One region of the Kitasatospora sp. NPDC057015 genome, then DNA from elsewhere that is predicted to be linked to it. Evidence: riboswitches for the same ligand, from Rfam matches in the RefSeq annotation. Region 1 holds a riboswitch; the other holds the start of a gene.

Region 1 (7,632 bases):
GGGGCACCTCCCGGCCGAAGGCTGGGGGAGGATGATCCGGCGTCGCGCGCCCGGCAAGATCCGCCGGACAGGCCCTAGTGGACGGCCCGCACCCGGTGCGCCAGCTCGGCCGCGGCGGCGGCCGGGTCGTCGGCGGCGGTGATCGCACGGACCACCACGATCCGGCGGGCGCCGGCGGCCAGCACCTCGTCGAGGTTGCCCAGGTCGATGCCGCCGATGGCGAACCAGGGGCGGTCCGTCACCTGCTTAGCCGCGTACGAGACCAGGCCCAGGCCGGGCGCGTGCCGACCGGGCTTGGTCGGGGTCGGCCAGACCGGGCCGGTGCAGAAGTAGTCCACCCCGGGTTCGGCGACGGCCGCGTCGACCTCGGACTCGGCGTGGCAGGACCGGCCGATCACCACGTCCTCGCCGAGGATCGCGCGGGCCGCCGCCACCGGCAGGTCGTCCTGCCCGAGGTGCAGCACGTCGGGGCCGGCCGCGTGCGCGACGTCGGCCCGGTCGTTCACCGAGAGCAGCTTGCCGTGGCGGCGGCAGGCGTCGGCGAAGACCTCCAGGTACTCCAGCTCCTGCCGGGCCTCCAGGCCCTTGTCGCGGAGCTGGACGATGTCCACGCCGCCGCCCAGCGCGGCGTCCAGGAACTGCTCCAGGTCGCCCTGCTCGCGGCGGGCGTCGGTGCACAGGTAGAGGCGGGCGTCGGCCAGCTGCGCACGGGCGCCGGCCGCCGCCGTGGTGCCGGCCGCCATCAGATCAGCATCGCCTGGGCGCGGCGCTTCACCTCGGTGCCGCGGTTCTCCTGCAGCGCCTGGATGGGGCTGCCGGGCAGCGACGGGTCCTCGGTGAACAGCCATTCGAGGATCTCCGCGTCGTTGTACCCGCAGTCGCGGAGCACGGTCAGCGTGCCGGACAGGTGCTTGACCAGGCCGGGGCCGTCGATGAAGGCGGCCGGCACCTGCAGCGACTTGTTCGGGCCGCGGCGGACGGCGATCAGGCCGCCGTTCTTGACCAGGTCGCGCACCTCGGTGACGCGGACACCCCACTGCTCCGAGATGTCGGGCAGGTACATCCACTCGGGGACAAGGTCTTCAATCTTCGCTTCGATCTCGCTCACGTCACCAGACTGCCACCTCGCCGGGCCGCCGCGCACCACACGCTCCCGCGCCGGCCCGCCCGGTGACGGAACATGACCGGCCGTGACCTTCCGTGACGGCGCGTTCCTCAGGCGAGGGCGGACTTCAGCGGGACGGCCGGGTCGGCGGCCAGCGCCCGGTCCAGCACGGCGCCGCGTTCCAGCAGGCGCCGGCCCTGGGTGAGGTCCCGGGGGCGGTCGACCGCCAGCAGGGCGCGCAGCTCGCCGCCGCGCAACCAGAGCACCGCCCAGGTCGGGTCGCCCGGCGCCCCGCGCCACAGCAGCTCGTCGCCCTCGGCGTGCCGGCCGGCGTACTGCACCATCCGTCCGAACTGCTCGGACCAGAAGTACGGCACCGGGTCGTACGGGGTGTCCGCCCCCAGCAGCGAGGCGGCCGCGGCCGCACCGGACTGCAGCGCGTGGTCCCAGTGCTGCACGCTGAGCCGGCCGCCGGCCCGGGCCGAGGGGTACGAGACGCAGTCGCCGGCCGCCAGCACGCCCGGCACCGAGGTGCGCAGCCGCTCGTCCACCAGGACGGCGCCGGAGGCGTCCAGCTCCACCGCCGAACCGGCCAGCCAGCCGGTCGCCGGCCGGGCGCCGACCCCGACCACCACCTCGTCGGCGGCCAGCCGGGCGCCGTCCGCCAGCAGCACCTCGTGCGGGCCGACCGAGGCCACCACCGCGCCGCAGCGCAGGTCGACGCCGGCCGCCCGGTACCAGTCGGCCATCGCCCCGCCGACCGCCGCGGGCAGCGCGCCCGGCACCGGGGCGGGACCGGCCTCGACCACGGTGACCTCGCAGCCCAGCGCCCGGGCCACGGTGGCGGTCTCGGCACCGATCCAGCCGGCCCCGACCAGCACGATCCTGGCGCCGGGACGCAGCAGCGCGCGCAGCGCCAGCGCGTCGTCCACGGTGCGCAGCAGGTGCGCGCGGTCGGCACCGGGCAGCGCGGTCGGAGCCGCGCCGGTGGCGATCACCAGGCTCCCGTAGGGCAGTTCGCCCGCGTCGGTGTGCAGCACGCCCGGCTCCAGGCCGGTGGCCCGGCGGCCGGTGACCAGGTCGACGCCGAGCCGGGCGTAGTCGAGGTCGAGGGTGGTGGCGTCGGCCTTGCCGAGCAGTACGTCCTTGGAGAGCGGCGGCCGGTCGTAGGGCGCGTGCGGCTCCTCGCCGAGCAGGGTGACCGGGCCCCGCAGGCCGCCCGCGCGCAGCGCGTTCACGCACTGCGCGCCCGCCAGTCCCGCCCCGACAACGACCACCCGGTCCGTGCTCCGCAGCTCTGCCACGGCGCCACCCTACCGACCGCCCCCGCCGGGGCGTCCACCCTTCGCACGCGCCTTCGGTCCGGAGGGCGGCCGGAGTTATGGTGGGTGCACCTCGACCGGCCGGCGCTCCCGGCGCCGGACGGTCCGTACCACGGGAGCCCGGCGTACCGGGCTGAGAGGCGGGCTGGCACGGCCTGCGACCGTCCGAACCTGATCCGGGTCATTCCGGCGAAGGGAGAGCAGCGACTTTGACACGCTTCAAGAGCGGCGCGAGGACGGACGTCCTGATCGTCGGCGGCGGCATCATCGGCCTCGCGGTGGCCTGGCGGGCCGCCCAGCGCGGCCTGCGGGTGGTCGTGGTCGACCCCGCGCACGGCGGCGGCGCCGCCATGGTGGCGGCCGGCATGCTGGCGCCGGTCACCGAACTGCAGTACGGCGAGGAGCCGCTGCTGAGGCTGGGCATGGCCTCCAACGAGCGGTACGCGGCGTTCGCCGCCGAACTGGAGGAGGCCTCCGGGCTGCCGACCGGGTACCGCGCCTGCGGCACCCTGGCCGTCGCCCTGGACTCCGACGACCGCGAGGAGCTGCGCGAACTCCACGCCTTCCACCGGCGCCTGGGCCTGGACTCGACCTGGCTCACCGGCCGCGAGTGCCGCCGGCTCGAACCGATGCTGGCGCCGGGCGTGCGCGGCGGACTGCACGTCGCCGACGACCACCAGGTGGACGGCCGGCGGCTGGCCGCCGCCCTGGTCGCCGCCTGCGAGCGGGCCGGTGCGGTGCTGCACCGGGCCGAGGTCGCCGAACTGCTGGTCACCGCCGACCGCGCCACCGGCGCCCGGCTGAGCACCGGCGAACGGCTGGACGCCGAGCGGGTGGTGCTCGCCGCCGGCCCGCACAGCCACCTGCTGCCCGGCCTGCCGGCGGGCGTGCTGCCCCCCGTCCGCCCGGTGAAGGGCCAGATCCTGCGGCTGCGGGTGCCCGCGGCCTACCGGCCGTTCCTGTCCCGCAACGTCCGTGCGGTGGTGCGCGGCCAGCACCTGTACCTGGTGCCCCGCGAGGACGGCGAGCTGGTGATCGGCGCGACCAGCGAGGAGCAGGGGTACGACACCACCGTGACCGCCGGCGGCGTGTACGAGCTGCTGCGCGACGCCCACGACCTGGTCCCCGGGATCACCGAGCTCCCCCTGGTGGAGACCTCCGCCGGGCTGCGGCCCGGCTCCCCCGACAACGCGCCGCTGCTCGGCCCGACCGCGCTGCCCGGCCTGGTCGCGGCGACCGGCCACTACCGCAACGGCGTCCTGCTCACGCCGGTGACGGCGGACCTGCTCGCCGACTACCTGGCCACCGGCGTGCTGCCGGACCTGGCCGCGCCGTTCTCCCCCGGCCGGTTCTCCACCGGCCCCACCTCCTTCGAACCCTCCCCTCCCGCAAAGGCCCTGGCATGACCGACATCTCACTCTCCGTCAACGGCGAGCCCCGGCGGGTGCCCGCCGGGAGCACCCTCGCCGAGGTGGTGGCCGGCGTGAGCGGCGCGCCGTCCGGCGTCGCCGCCGCGGTCAACGAGGCCGTGGTGCCCCGCGGCGCCTGGGCCGGGACGGCGCTCGCCGCCGGCGACCGGGTCGAGATCCTCACCGCCGTCCAGGGCGGCTGAGCGCCATGGCCGACCTGCGCCCCGACGAGGAAAAAGACGTCCTGACCATCGCCGGCACCGCCTTCGCCTCCCGCCTGATCATGGGCACCGGCGGGGCGCCGAGCCTGGAGGTCCTGGAGCAGGCGCTGCGGGTCTCGGGCACCGAGCTGACCACGGTGGCGATGCGCCGGGTCAGCACCTCCACCCAGGGCTCGGTGCTGGACGTGCTGACCCGCAACGGCATCCGGGTCCTGCCCAACACCGCGGGCTGCTTCACCGCGGGCGAGGCCGTCCTGACGGCCCGCCTGGCCCGCGAGGCGCTCGGCATCGACTGGGTCAAGCTGGAGGTCATCGCGGACGAGCGGACCCTGCTGCCCGACCCGATCGAACTGCTGGACGCGGCCGAAACCCTGGTCGACGACGGCTTCACCGTGCTGCCGTACACCAACGACGACCCGGTGCTGGCCCGCAAGCTGGAGGACGTGGGCTGCGCGGCGATCATGCCGCTGGGTTCGCCGATCGGCTCCGGACTCGGCATCCGCAACCCGCACAACTTCCAGCTGATCGTGGAGAGCGCGAACGTCCCGGTGATCCTGGACGCCGGCGCGGGCACTGCCTCGGACGTGGCCCTGGCGATGGAACTCGGCTGCGCCGCGGTGATGCTGGCCTCCGCCGTGACCCGCGCCCAGGACCCGGTGCTGATGGCCGAGGCGATGCGGCACGCCGCGGAGGCCGGTCGGCTCGCCCACCGCGCCGGGCGCATCCCCCGCCGCTTCCACGCCGAGGCCTCCTCCGCGATGGCCGGCCGGGCCGACCTCGACCACCGGGAGCGGCCGGCGTTCTGAGCGCCCCGGGCGGCCGGCGCTCCGAGCGGCGGGAGCGGCGGGAGCGGCAGGAGCGGCCGGCCGCGGAGCGCGACGGCGCGGGCGTGATCCGGTGCCGCCCGGCGCGGCCGCCCCGGTGACGGAACTGTCCCAAGCTCGGCACAAGCCGCCCCGGGCGCGGTGTCCGCCCGGGGCCGCCGGCGTGGGCGCCCCTACACTTCCCTGGTGGACATGGCACTGCACGACCCCCTGATCGGTACCCTGCTGGACGGCCGGTACCGGGTCGAGCAGCGCATCGCGACCGGCGGGATGGCCACCGTCTACCGCGGGACGGACACCCGGCTGGACCGGGTGCTGGCGCTCAAGGTGATGCACCCCTCGCTCGCCGGGGACGCCGACTTCACCGGGCGCTTCATCCGCGAGGCGAAGGCCGTGGCCAGGCTCTCGCACCCCAACGTGGTCAACGTCTTCGACCAGGGCGCCGACGGCGGGACGGTCTTCCTCGCCATGGAGTACGTCCCCGGCCGGACCCTGCGCGACGTCCTGCGCGACCGGGGCGCGCTGTCCATCCGGGCCGCCCTGGACATCCTGGAGCCGGTCCTGGCGGCGCTCGGCTCCGCGCACCGGGCCGGGCTCGTGCACCGGGACGTCAAGCCGGAGAACGTGCTGATCACCGACGACGGGCTGGTCAAGGTCGCCGACTTCGGCCTGGTCCGGCTGCTGAACGGCACCGACGGCGCGGTCACCGCCACCACCACGCCGACGGCCGGCGTGCTCGGCACGGTCGCCTACCTGGCGCCCGAGCAGATCCGGCCGGGCACGCCCACCGACCAGCGGGTGGACGTCTACGCGGCGGGCATCGTGCTCTACGAGATGCTCACCGGCGCCCGCCCGTACACCGGCGAGAACCCCGTCCAGGTGATCTACCGGCACCTGCACGAGGACGTCCCCGCGCCCTCCCTGGCCGTCCCCGGCGTCGGGCCCGGGCTGGACGCCATAGTGGCCGCGGCCGCGGCCCGCGATCCCGGCGCACGCCCGTTCGACGCGGTGGAGCTGCTCGCCGCGCTGCAGCGGGTGCGCCGCACCCTGACGCCGGCCGAACTGGACGCCGAGCCGCCCGCCTCCACCCGGCCGACGCCGGCGTACCCGACCACCGAGTCGACCTCGGTCATCCAGCCGGCCGTGCTGCACACCAGCGTGCTGGAGGTGCCCGCGGAGCTGATGGACGAACTGCTGGCCGCGCCGCGCCCGTACGACGAACCGGCCCCCGCCGGCGGGCGGGCGGACCGGCGGACCGGCGGCCCGCGCCGCCGTCGCGGGCCCCGCCTGCCCCGCCGCTCGCGGGCCGCGCTGGTCTGGGGCGCCGTGCTGGTCGTGGTGCTGCTGCTGGTCGGCGGGGCGACGTACGCACTGTCCGGCGCGGTGTACACGACGGTGCCCGGCGTGCTGGGCAAGAGCCGGGCGGAGGCGGTCTCCGTGCTGGACGGGGCCGGGCTCCGCGGCAGTTTCACCGAGGTGTACAGCGAGACCGTCCCGGCCGGCACGGTGGTCGACACCGACCCGGGGGTCGGGCGGCGCACCCGCAAGAGCGACCCGGTGGCGGTGACCGTCTCGCGCGGGCCCAAGCGGATCGCCGTACCCGAGCTCGCCGGCAGGACCCTGGACCAGGCGCGGCAGGCACTGGTCTCCGCGCAGCTGGCACCCGGCACCAGCAGCGAGCGGTACGACGACGCCGTCCCGCAGGGCTCGGTGATCAGCAGCTCGCCGGCGGCCGGCGAGCGGCTGCCGGAGAACACTCCGGTGTCGCTGGTGGTCAGCAAGGGCATGGTGCCCGTCCCCGACGTGGGCGGCATGACCAAGGACGAGGCGACGAAGGCGCTGACCGACGCCGGTTTCCAGGTGCAGAGCAACGGCCTGAACCTGTTCGGCACCGGCAAGGTCTCGGGCCAGAACCCGGCCGCGGGCCAGCGCCGCCCGCAGGGCAGCACGGTGGTCATCAGCTTCCCGCTGATCTGAGTGGCCCGGCGGCGTCCCGCGCCGCACGTACCGGCGGCGCGGCGCCGCGGCCCGGGTTGAGCCTTCACCCGAACGGCGTAGCGTGAATGGAGGGCCCCGGACGGGGCTTCGCACAGGCCGGTACCCCCGAGGAGTGGTCACCATGGCCGGGATCACCATCGACGACTTAAGAGAACGTACCCGGGGTGCCGTGATCACCCCCGGCGACAGCGACTACGACGAGGCCCGCAAGGTCTACAACGCCACGGCCGACCGACGGCCCGCAGCCGTCGTCCGGTGCGCCAACGCCGGCGACGTGATGGCCGTGGTCAACCACGCGCGGGAGAGCGGGCTGGAGCTCGCCGTCCGCGGCGGCGGGCACAGCGCGCCGGGCTTCGGCACCTGTGACGACGGCCTGGTGGCCGACCTCTCCGGCCTGCGCGGGGTGCGGGTCGACCCGGCGAACCTGACGGCCCGCGCCGACCCGGGGGCGACCTGGGGGGACTTCAACGCCGCGACCCACGCCTTCGGCCTGGCGACCACCGGCGGGATCATCTCCACCACCGGCATCGCCGGGCTGACGCTCGGCGGCGGCTTCGGGTACCTGTGCCGGTCCATGGGCATGACCTGCGACAACCTGCTGTCCGCCGACGTGGTGACCGCCGACGGCCGGTTCCTGACCACCGACGCGCAGCAGCACCCGGACCTGTTCTGGGCCCTGCGCGGGGGCGGGGGCAACTTCGGGGTGGTGACCTCCTTCGAGTACCGGCTCGCCCCGGTCGACACGGTGGTGGC
Region 2 (7,632 bases), on a different contig from region 1:
GGTCGGGGGCCGTTCTCCGGCGGAGAGCGTGGGATTCGAACCCACGGTGACGGGTCACGCCACGACAGTTTTCAAGACTGTTCCCTTAGGCCGCTCGGGCAGCTCTCCAGGCGGAGGTCAGCCTAACGGTTCCGGCGGGGTTCGGTGCACCCGGTTTGCCGGGCGGGTCGGGGCCGCCGGGGGCGTGGGTGGCCGGGCCGGCGGGTCAGTTGTCGCCGGTGCGCTCGCCCAGGGTGACCTTGGTGGTGCCGGTCTTGCCGTCGCGGACGTACTCCACGTCGACCGTCTCGCCGGGCTTGTGCGTCCAGATCTTGCTGACCAGGGCCGGGCCGTTCTCGATCGGGCTGCCGCCGAGCTTGGTGATGACGTCGCCCGGCTTCAGGCCGGCCTTGTCGGCCGCGCCGCCGGGGGTGACGGCGGGGGTGCCCTGGACGGCGTTGGTCTGGATCTGGGCGCCGTCGCCCTTGTAGTCGTCGTTGCGCAGCACGTCCAGCTTGGCGTACACCGGGCGGCCGGTCTTGATCAGCGTGTCGGCGACCCAGGTGGCCTGGTTGATCGGGATCGCGAACCCGAGGCCGATGCTGCCGGCCCGGCCGCTGCCGGAGGAGTTGGACTGGATCGCCGAGTTGATGCCGATCACGGCGCCGGTGGCGTCGAGCAGCGGGCCGCCGGAGTTGCCGGGGTTGATCGAGGCGTCGGTCTGCAGGGCGTTCATGTACGAGGCCTGCGCGCCGGTCTCGTCGCCGGAGGCGACCGGGCGGTCCTTGGCGCTGACGATGCCGGTCGTGACGGTGGACTCCAGCCCGTAGGGCGCACCGATCGCGATGGTCGCGTCGCCCACGTTGACCTTGTCGGAGTTGCCCACCGGGAGCGGCGTGAGCTTGTCCTTCGGCGGGTTGTCGAGCTTGACCACGGCGACGTCGTAGCCCTCGGCGCGGCCGAGCACCGAGGCGCTGTAGGACGAGCCGTCGGCGAACTTGACGGTCAGTTTGCCGCCGTTCGCGGCCGGGGCGACCACGTGGTTGTTGGTGAGGATGTGGCCCTCGGTGTCGAAGACGAAGCCGGTGCCGGTGCCGGACTCGGTGCTGCTCTGCGCCTTGATGGTGACGGTGCTGGGCAGCGCCTTCTGCGCGATGGCGGCGACCGAGCCGGGGGCGGCCTCGTTCTTCTGGGTGTTCCCGGCCGGGACGGTGGTGCTGCGGTGGTCGTTGGCGGAGCTGACCGTGTCGCCCCGGTCGGTGACCGCGACGCCCACGGCGCCGCCGGCCACACCGGCGACCAGTGCCACGGCGGCGATCAGGGCGATCAGGCCGCCGCGCTTCTTGCGCGGACCGCCGGGCGCCCCGCCCGGGTACTGACCGGGGTACTGGCCCGGGTAGCCGGGGCCGCCGGGCTGGCCGGGGCCGCCGAAGGTGCCGCCGGCGCCCGTGTCCTGGGTGCCCCAGCCGCCGAGCGGCTGGCCGGCGCCGAAGGGGTGGTGGGCGTGCTCCGCCGCAGCGGGGGCGGCGGGCGCGCCGTACGGGTCGCTGCCCGTGCCGGGGGCGGCCGCGTACGGGCCGGCGGCGATCGGGGCCGGCGCGGCGTACGGGTCGGCGACCGGTGCCGGGGTGGCGTACGGGTTGGCCGGCGGCGGCGCGTCCAGGTAGGACGGCGCTGCCGGGACGACCTCGGCCGCCGGGGGCAGCACGGGCGGCGGCGCGTCCAGGTAGGACGGCGCGGCTGCCGGAACGGCGGGGGCGACCGGGGCGACGGCCGCGACCGGCTCGGGCTCGGGCGCGCTCAGCTTGCCGAAGGCCAGCGTCCGCGGGGAGTCCCCGGCGGACGGCGTACCGGCGGCGGGCGGCTGCGCCGGGCTCTCGGGCGCCGGGCCCACCGCCCCGTGACCGCCGGAGGTCTGCTCCTCCTGCGGTCCGGTGGACCCACTCTCGCGCTCGGTGCTCACTGACGACCTCCATAGCTGACAGGACCAAGAACCATAGTTTTTCTCATGGGGGATTCGATTGCCGTAAGGGGCCCTCTGAAGAACTCATAAGAATCCTTAGCCGGACCGAACACGGCACCGAACACGGCACCCCCGTACCGGCCTGCGCACCACCCCGGTGGACCACCCCGACGGTCCACCCGCGGACCGTCCGGTCGACCACCGACCGGACTCCGAGGTCCACCCGCGGGCCGCCGCCGGGCCGCCCCCGGCGTCCCGCGATGCGGACGGCCGGCGGCCCGGGCCTTGGCGTTCCTCCCGGCTCCCGCTAGCCTGTCGCTTCAATCTGAACACGCGGGAGCTTGGACCTCTTCCAGGCTGAGAGTGCGCTGGTCGACCGTACGCCACGGTAGTCGTGGACGGCGGGCGAAGGAGCGCTGACCGCCGGAACCTGTCCGGGTAATGCCGGCGTAGGGAGTATCGGCCATGCCGCCTGCTTCGCCATCCTCTTCTTCGGACGCGTCCGCGTCCACGCAATTCCCCGCACCCGCCGAGGGTCTTCACACGGATGTCGCCGTGCTGGACCGTCCGCAGGCGCCGGGGCGCACCGAGGCGCCGCTCGTCCTCGACACCGAACCGCCGCGCACGCTGTCCTTCAAGGACCAGTTCGCGCTCTGGCTGAACCTGGGCGTCAGCCTGATCGGTTTCAGCACCGCCGCGACCGTGCTGGGCGCACCGGGCTCGGAGCTGTCCTTCACCGCCGCCGTGGTCGCGATCCTCGCCGGCACCGCGATCGGCACCGCCGCGCTCGGCGTCGCCGCCCTGATCGGGGCCAAGACCGGCGCGCCGGCGATGGCCAACCTGCGCGGGCTGTTCGGCACCAGGCTGAGCTACCTGCCGACCGTGCTGAACATCGCGCAGTGCGTCGGCTGGGGCGTCTTCGAACTCACCGTGATCGCCCAGGGCGCCCAGACGGTGGCGGGCACCGAGGGCTACCGCTGGCTGTTCGTGCTGCTGGCCGGCGCCGTGACCACCGTGCTGACGATCTGGCCGCTGGGGTCGATCGCCGTGCTGCGCAAGTACGTCGCCGTCGCGGTGGGCGTGGCGATGGTGTACTTCACCGTCCAGCTGGGCCGCCAGGGCTTCCCCGACCCGGGGGCCGGCAACTGGCACGGGTTCCTCGGCGCGACCGACGCGGTGATCGCGCTGTCGATCTCCTTCGTGCCGCTGGCCGCCGACTACACCCGGCACTCGCGGACGGCGGCCGCCTCGTTCTGGGGCACCTTCTCGGGCTACACCGTCGCCCAGGTCTGGTGCTACGTGCTCGGCCTGATCGCGCTGCTGCAGTCCGGCGGTGACACCGAGAAGATCTTCTCCTCGTTCACCGGGGTCTGGGCCGGCTGGGCCTTCCTGCTGGTCCTGGTGCTGCGCGAGACCGACCAGTCCTTCGCGAACGTGTACTCGACGGCGATGTCGGTGCACAACCTGTTCCCGCGGGTCGACCGGCGGCTGCTGACCGGCGGGATCGGCGTGCTGACCACGGTGCTGGCCCTGCAGATCAAGCAGTTCAGCGACTCGTACTACGCCTTCCTCGGCCTGATCGGCTCGGTCTTCGTGCCGCTGTTCGCGGTGCTCGCGGTGGACTACTTCTTCGGCGCCGGCCGCCGCGGCTGGGACCTCTCCGAGCGGGCGCCGTCGCGCTGGCTGATGCTGCTGCCGTGGGTGCTGGGCTTCGCCGTGTACCAGTTCCTGGCGCCCACCACGGTCGCGGACTGGTGGGTCGGGTTCTGGGGGGACGTCCAGGAGGCGCTGCACTTCACCCCGCAGAGCTGGACCTCGGCCTCGCTGTTCGGGTTCCTGGTGCCCGCGCTGATCACCCTGGCGCTCACCCCGCTGACCCGCGCCGGGCGCGCCGGCGGCGTCCCGGCCACCGGGGCCTGAGGCCCGGCGCCCCGCGCGGCGGCAGCGCGTACCCCCGCCCGCCCGCCCGCACCGTTCACCGCACGGCCGACGGCGGCCCCGCACGTTGGGGCCGCCGTCGCCGTTCCGTCATCCGGGCCGCCTATCGTTGGCCGTGTGACCAGCCCCGACCTGTCCCCCGCCGCCGCCCGCACCGCACAGCCCGTCCAGGTGGTGGCGCACCGCGGCTCCTCCCGGGCCCTGCCCGAGCACACGCTCGCCGCGTACCGGCGCGCGCTCGCCGAGGGCGCGGACGCGTTCGAGTGCGACGTCCGGCTGACGGCGGACGGACGGCTCGTCTGCGTGCACGACCGCCGGATCCAGCGGACCTCGGACGGGCGCGGGGCGGTCTCCGCGATGACCCTGGCGCAGCTGGAGGCGTACGACTTCGGCTCCTGGAAGGGCGCCGCCGGGGTCGGCGACCCGGAGGCCAGGACGGTGCTGCGGCTGGAGAGCCTGCTGGAGCTGGTCGCCGACTGCGGCCGCCGGGTGGACCTGGCGATCGAGACCAAGCACCCGGTCCGGTTCCGGGGCCGGGTGGAGTCGGAACTGCTGAAGGCGCTCGACCGGTACGGGATCTCCGGCCCCGGCACCGGGCCCGGCACCCGGCCGCAGGCGCGGATCATGAGCTTCTCCGCGCTGGCGCTGGGCAGGGTGCGGCGGGCGGCCCCGGAGTTCTCCCGGGTGTTCCTGTTCGACCGGATGCTGCCGCTGCGGCTGCGCCCGGGCGGTTCGCTGCCGGGCGGCGCGACCGTCGCCGGGCCCGGCATCGACCTGGTCCGCGCCCGCCCCGAGCTGGTGCCCGCCCTGCTGCGGGCCGGCCACCAGGTGCACGTCTGGACGGTGGACGAGTCGGCCGACGTCGAGCTGTGCCTGGAACTCGGGGTGTCCGCGATCATCACCAACCGCCCCGCCGAGGTGCTCGCCCAACTGGGCCGCTGACGGTCGCCGCCCGCCCGCGGGCGGGAAGGCGGCCGGGGGGCGGACGGGTGGCGGCCGTGGGGCTGCCGGGACGCCGGAGCGCGCCGGCCCACCGCCGGCCGACGGCGGGCGGTGATCGGACCCCGCCGTGGCGCCGAATCGCCCACTGTCCGGTGACCGGAGTGTTCCACGGGTCGGAAGACTCCCGATGTCCGGAATGTACCGAGGGTGAGCGCGGAATCACCTCCCGCACCATGTTTGACGCAAGTCTTGAAATGTCCGCGCAGGATCGCCCCGCACCCGTTTCCGACCCATTCCCAAGGGGCATCCATCCCTCGGCATACGCTGAAGGAGGTCCGGGGGTGGCGTTGATGGTGGCACGCGAAGTGCCGACTTCATCGACCATGGCGGTGCCGCACGGCCCGGCCAGCGTCGGGGTCGCGCGGCGTCGGCTGCGTCGGGATCTCGGCGAACGGCAGATACCGGAATCGGTCGTGGACGACGCGGTTCTGATTCTCTCCGAACTGCTCAGCAACGCCTGCCGGTACGCGAGACCGCTCGGGACGCTGCTCGACCTGGGCCGCGACACCGAGGCCGAGGTGGTCGACCCGGTCCTGGTCGCCGTGCCCTCGGGGTACCTGTCGGGCCCTCAGGGCGGCGGGCACCAGGGCCGCGCCACCGGCGACGGCGAGAGCACGGGCGAGGCGGGCGGCGGCGTCCTGGTCCGCTGGGGCCTGCACCCGGACGGGATGCTCACCCTGGAGGTCACCGACGGCGGCGCGCCGACCAGGCCGATGCCGTCCAGCCCCTCGCTCACCTCGCGCGGCGGGCGCGGACTGAGCATCGTCGGCCAGCTGGCGAGCGACTGGGGGGTGCGGGACGCCCCCGGCGAGGTCACGGTCTGGGCGGCACTGCCGGCGCGGGCGCGGCACGCCCGGCGGGGCGGGAGCGACGCGCGAAGCGCGTGAGGAAACCTCAGTAGGCTTCCGGGAGCACGACCGGCCGGGGCACCGGGGTGGGTGAAGCCGCCCCCGGTGCCGGCCGGTCCCACGAAGACACCGTTCCCGGGAGAGCCGCACCATGGGCAAGAAGGCCGCCGCCAAGAAGGCGCCGCAGCGCAGCCAGTCCGCCACCGCCACGACCGCCACCGGCGCGATTCCCGTGGTCGGAGCCCGGGAGGACTGCCCCTGCGGGTCGGGCCGCCGGTACAAGGCCTGTCACGGCCGGGAGGCGTCGCACGCCGTCCAGGAGCTGGTGCACCGTCCGTTCGAGGGCCTGGCGGGCGAGGCCGACTGGGTCGCCCTGCGCGAGCTGGTGCCGGCCGCCACGGTGCCGCTGACGCTGGCCGCCGGCGTGGCGGACGAGGCCACCGGTGACGTCCCGTCGGTGACGCTGGCGACCGTGCTGCCGCTGGCCTGGCCGGCGCTGCGCCGCCAGGACGGCTCGATCCTGCTGGGCCTGCAGACCCAGTCCTCCTCCGGCGACCTGAGCCGCGACCTGGCGGACGCACTGGAGCTGGCGCTGGCCGCCGAGCCCGGCGCGCCCGTGCCGTCCCGGCGGACCGTCGCGGGCGGCCGCCGCCTGCAGGACCTGCTCGACGTGACGGCCCCGTTCGTGCCGGCCGTGCACACCGGCTTCGAGTTCTGGCTGGAGGACGCCGAGTCCGCCACCGGCGAGGTCGCCGCCTCGCTGGAGCGGGCCAACGCCTCGGCCATCCCGACCGAGAAGCTGTCGAGCGTGGACTCCGCCTACTGGTGCGGCACCCCGGACAAGAACCACCTCCGCTGGGTGATGACCGTGCCCGAGGAGCAGCTGCTGGACGCGCTGGCCCGGCTGACCGCCGCCGACGCGTCCTCGATCGGCCCGGACACCCGCCTGGTCGGCTCGTTCCGCGCGCACGGGCTGACCGTCCCGGTGTGGGACCTGCCGCTGGCGATGACGGCCGCCGACTGCGAGAAGCCGGCGGCGGAGTTCGCCGAGCGACTCGCCGCCACGCTGGCCGACCCGGCCCCGCTGACGGCCGACGAGCGGCGTGCCCGTGCCAACCTGGTGAACCGTCAGGTAACGCTCAACTGACGACGTGTGATACGCGTCACATTCCGGCCGCCGCCCACAATTTCCGGGCGGCGGCCGGGTCTTGGAAATTGGCGCCGCCGCAGATCCTTGTTACTGTTCAAATAGTCCGGTCGCTGGTGCATCCCCCGTCGCCAGCGGCCGGATTTTTTCCTGCCCCGGGCCGGCCGGTCCGCGCCGCCGAAATCGACGCCGGAATCCCGCCCGGCCGGGCCGCCACCGGCGGCCCACAGGTCGTGGAACCGCCGGTGGCCGAGCGCACCGCGGCCGCTGCCCGGCCCTGGAACAACGGCCCGGAACCGAACCACGAACCGGGCCCCGAACCGAGCCGACCGGACGCTGCGCCGGGCACTGAGATCCGCGGCCTAGAACCGCGGCCGACCGCTGTCCTGCTTGGCCGTCGCCGCGACCAGTTCCTCCAGCATCGGCCCGACCTCCGGCAGCAGGACCCCGCCGCCCTCCAGCCGCTCCGGCGCCAGCACCCAGCGCACCCGGCCGCCGTCGTACCCGGGTGGCAGCGCCAGGTACCCGCCCGGCCCGTGGTAGCGCATCGACCCCGGCACCCAGGGCTGCTGGGCCAGCAGTTCCGCGAGCGTGTCCAGCGAGTACGGGGCGACCAGCAGCGTGTACCGGCCGGGCGTGGCCAGCACCGGGCCGAGCGGCATCCGCAGCGCCTCGAAGTACGCGAGCGCCCGGGTCGCCGCCGTGGCGGGCAGGCTGACCGCCGAGACGGCCCGGCCGGTGGCGACCAGGACGGG

Evidence for each region. A riboswitch is a leader RNA that binds a small molecule or an ion and turns the genes downstream of it on or off. The one in region 1 is predicted to bind thiamine pyrophosphate.
Region 2: it holds a riboswitch for thiamine pyrophosphate, as region 1 does, so the genes downstream of both, ACFTWP_RS06110 (purine-cytosine permease family protein) here and thiO (glycine oxidase ThiO) in region 1, are expected to answer to the same signal.

The regions. Positions count from the first base shown of each region.
Region 1 is NZ_JBHUSG010000060.1:48,865-56,496, reverse strand. It holds gene thiE (thiamine phosphate synthase) at 75-743, opposite strand; gene ACFTWP_RS36475 (Rv2175c family DNA-binding protein) at 743-1,108, opposite strand; gene ACFTWP_RS36470 (NAD(P)/FAD-dependent oxidoreductase) at 1,216-2,409, opposite strand; TPP riboswitch at 2,530-2,643, shown strand; gene thiO (glycine oxidase ThiO) at 2,637-3,833, shown strand; gene thiS (sulfur carrier protein ThiS) at 3,830-4,039, shown strand; gene ACFTWP_RS36455 (thiazole synthase) at 4,045-4,863, shown strand; gene pknB (Stk1 family PASTA domain-containing Ser/Thr kinase) at 5,074-6,858, shown strand; gene ACFTWP_RS36445 (FAD-binding oxidoreductase) at 7,001-7,632, shown strand, end outside.
Region 2 is NZ_JBHUSG010000004.1:281,332-288,963, forward strand. It holds tRNA gene ACFTWP_RS06100 (tRNA-Ser) at 21-108, opposite strand; gene ACFTWP_RS06105 (S1C family serine protease) at 206-1,942, opposite strand; TPP riboswitch at 2,266-2,415, shown strand; gene ACFTWP_RS06110 (purine-cytosine permease family protein) at 2,498-3,862, shown strand; gene ACFTWP_RS06115 (glycerophosphodiester phosphodiesterase family protein) at 3,998-4,822, shown strand; gene ACFTWP_RS06120 (ATP-binding protein) at 5,296-5,769, shown strand; gene ACFTWP_RS06125 (DUF5926 family protein) at 5,882-6,877, shown strand; gene ACFTWP_RS06130 (bifunctional DNA primase/polymerase) at 7,240-7,632, opposite strand, start outside.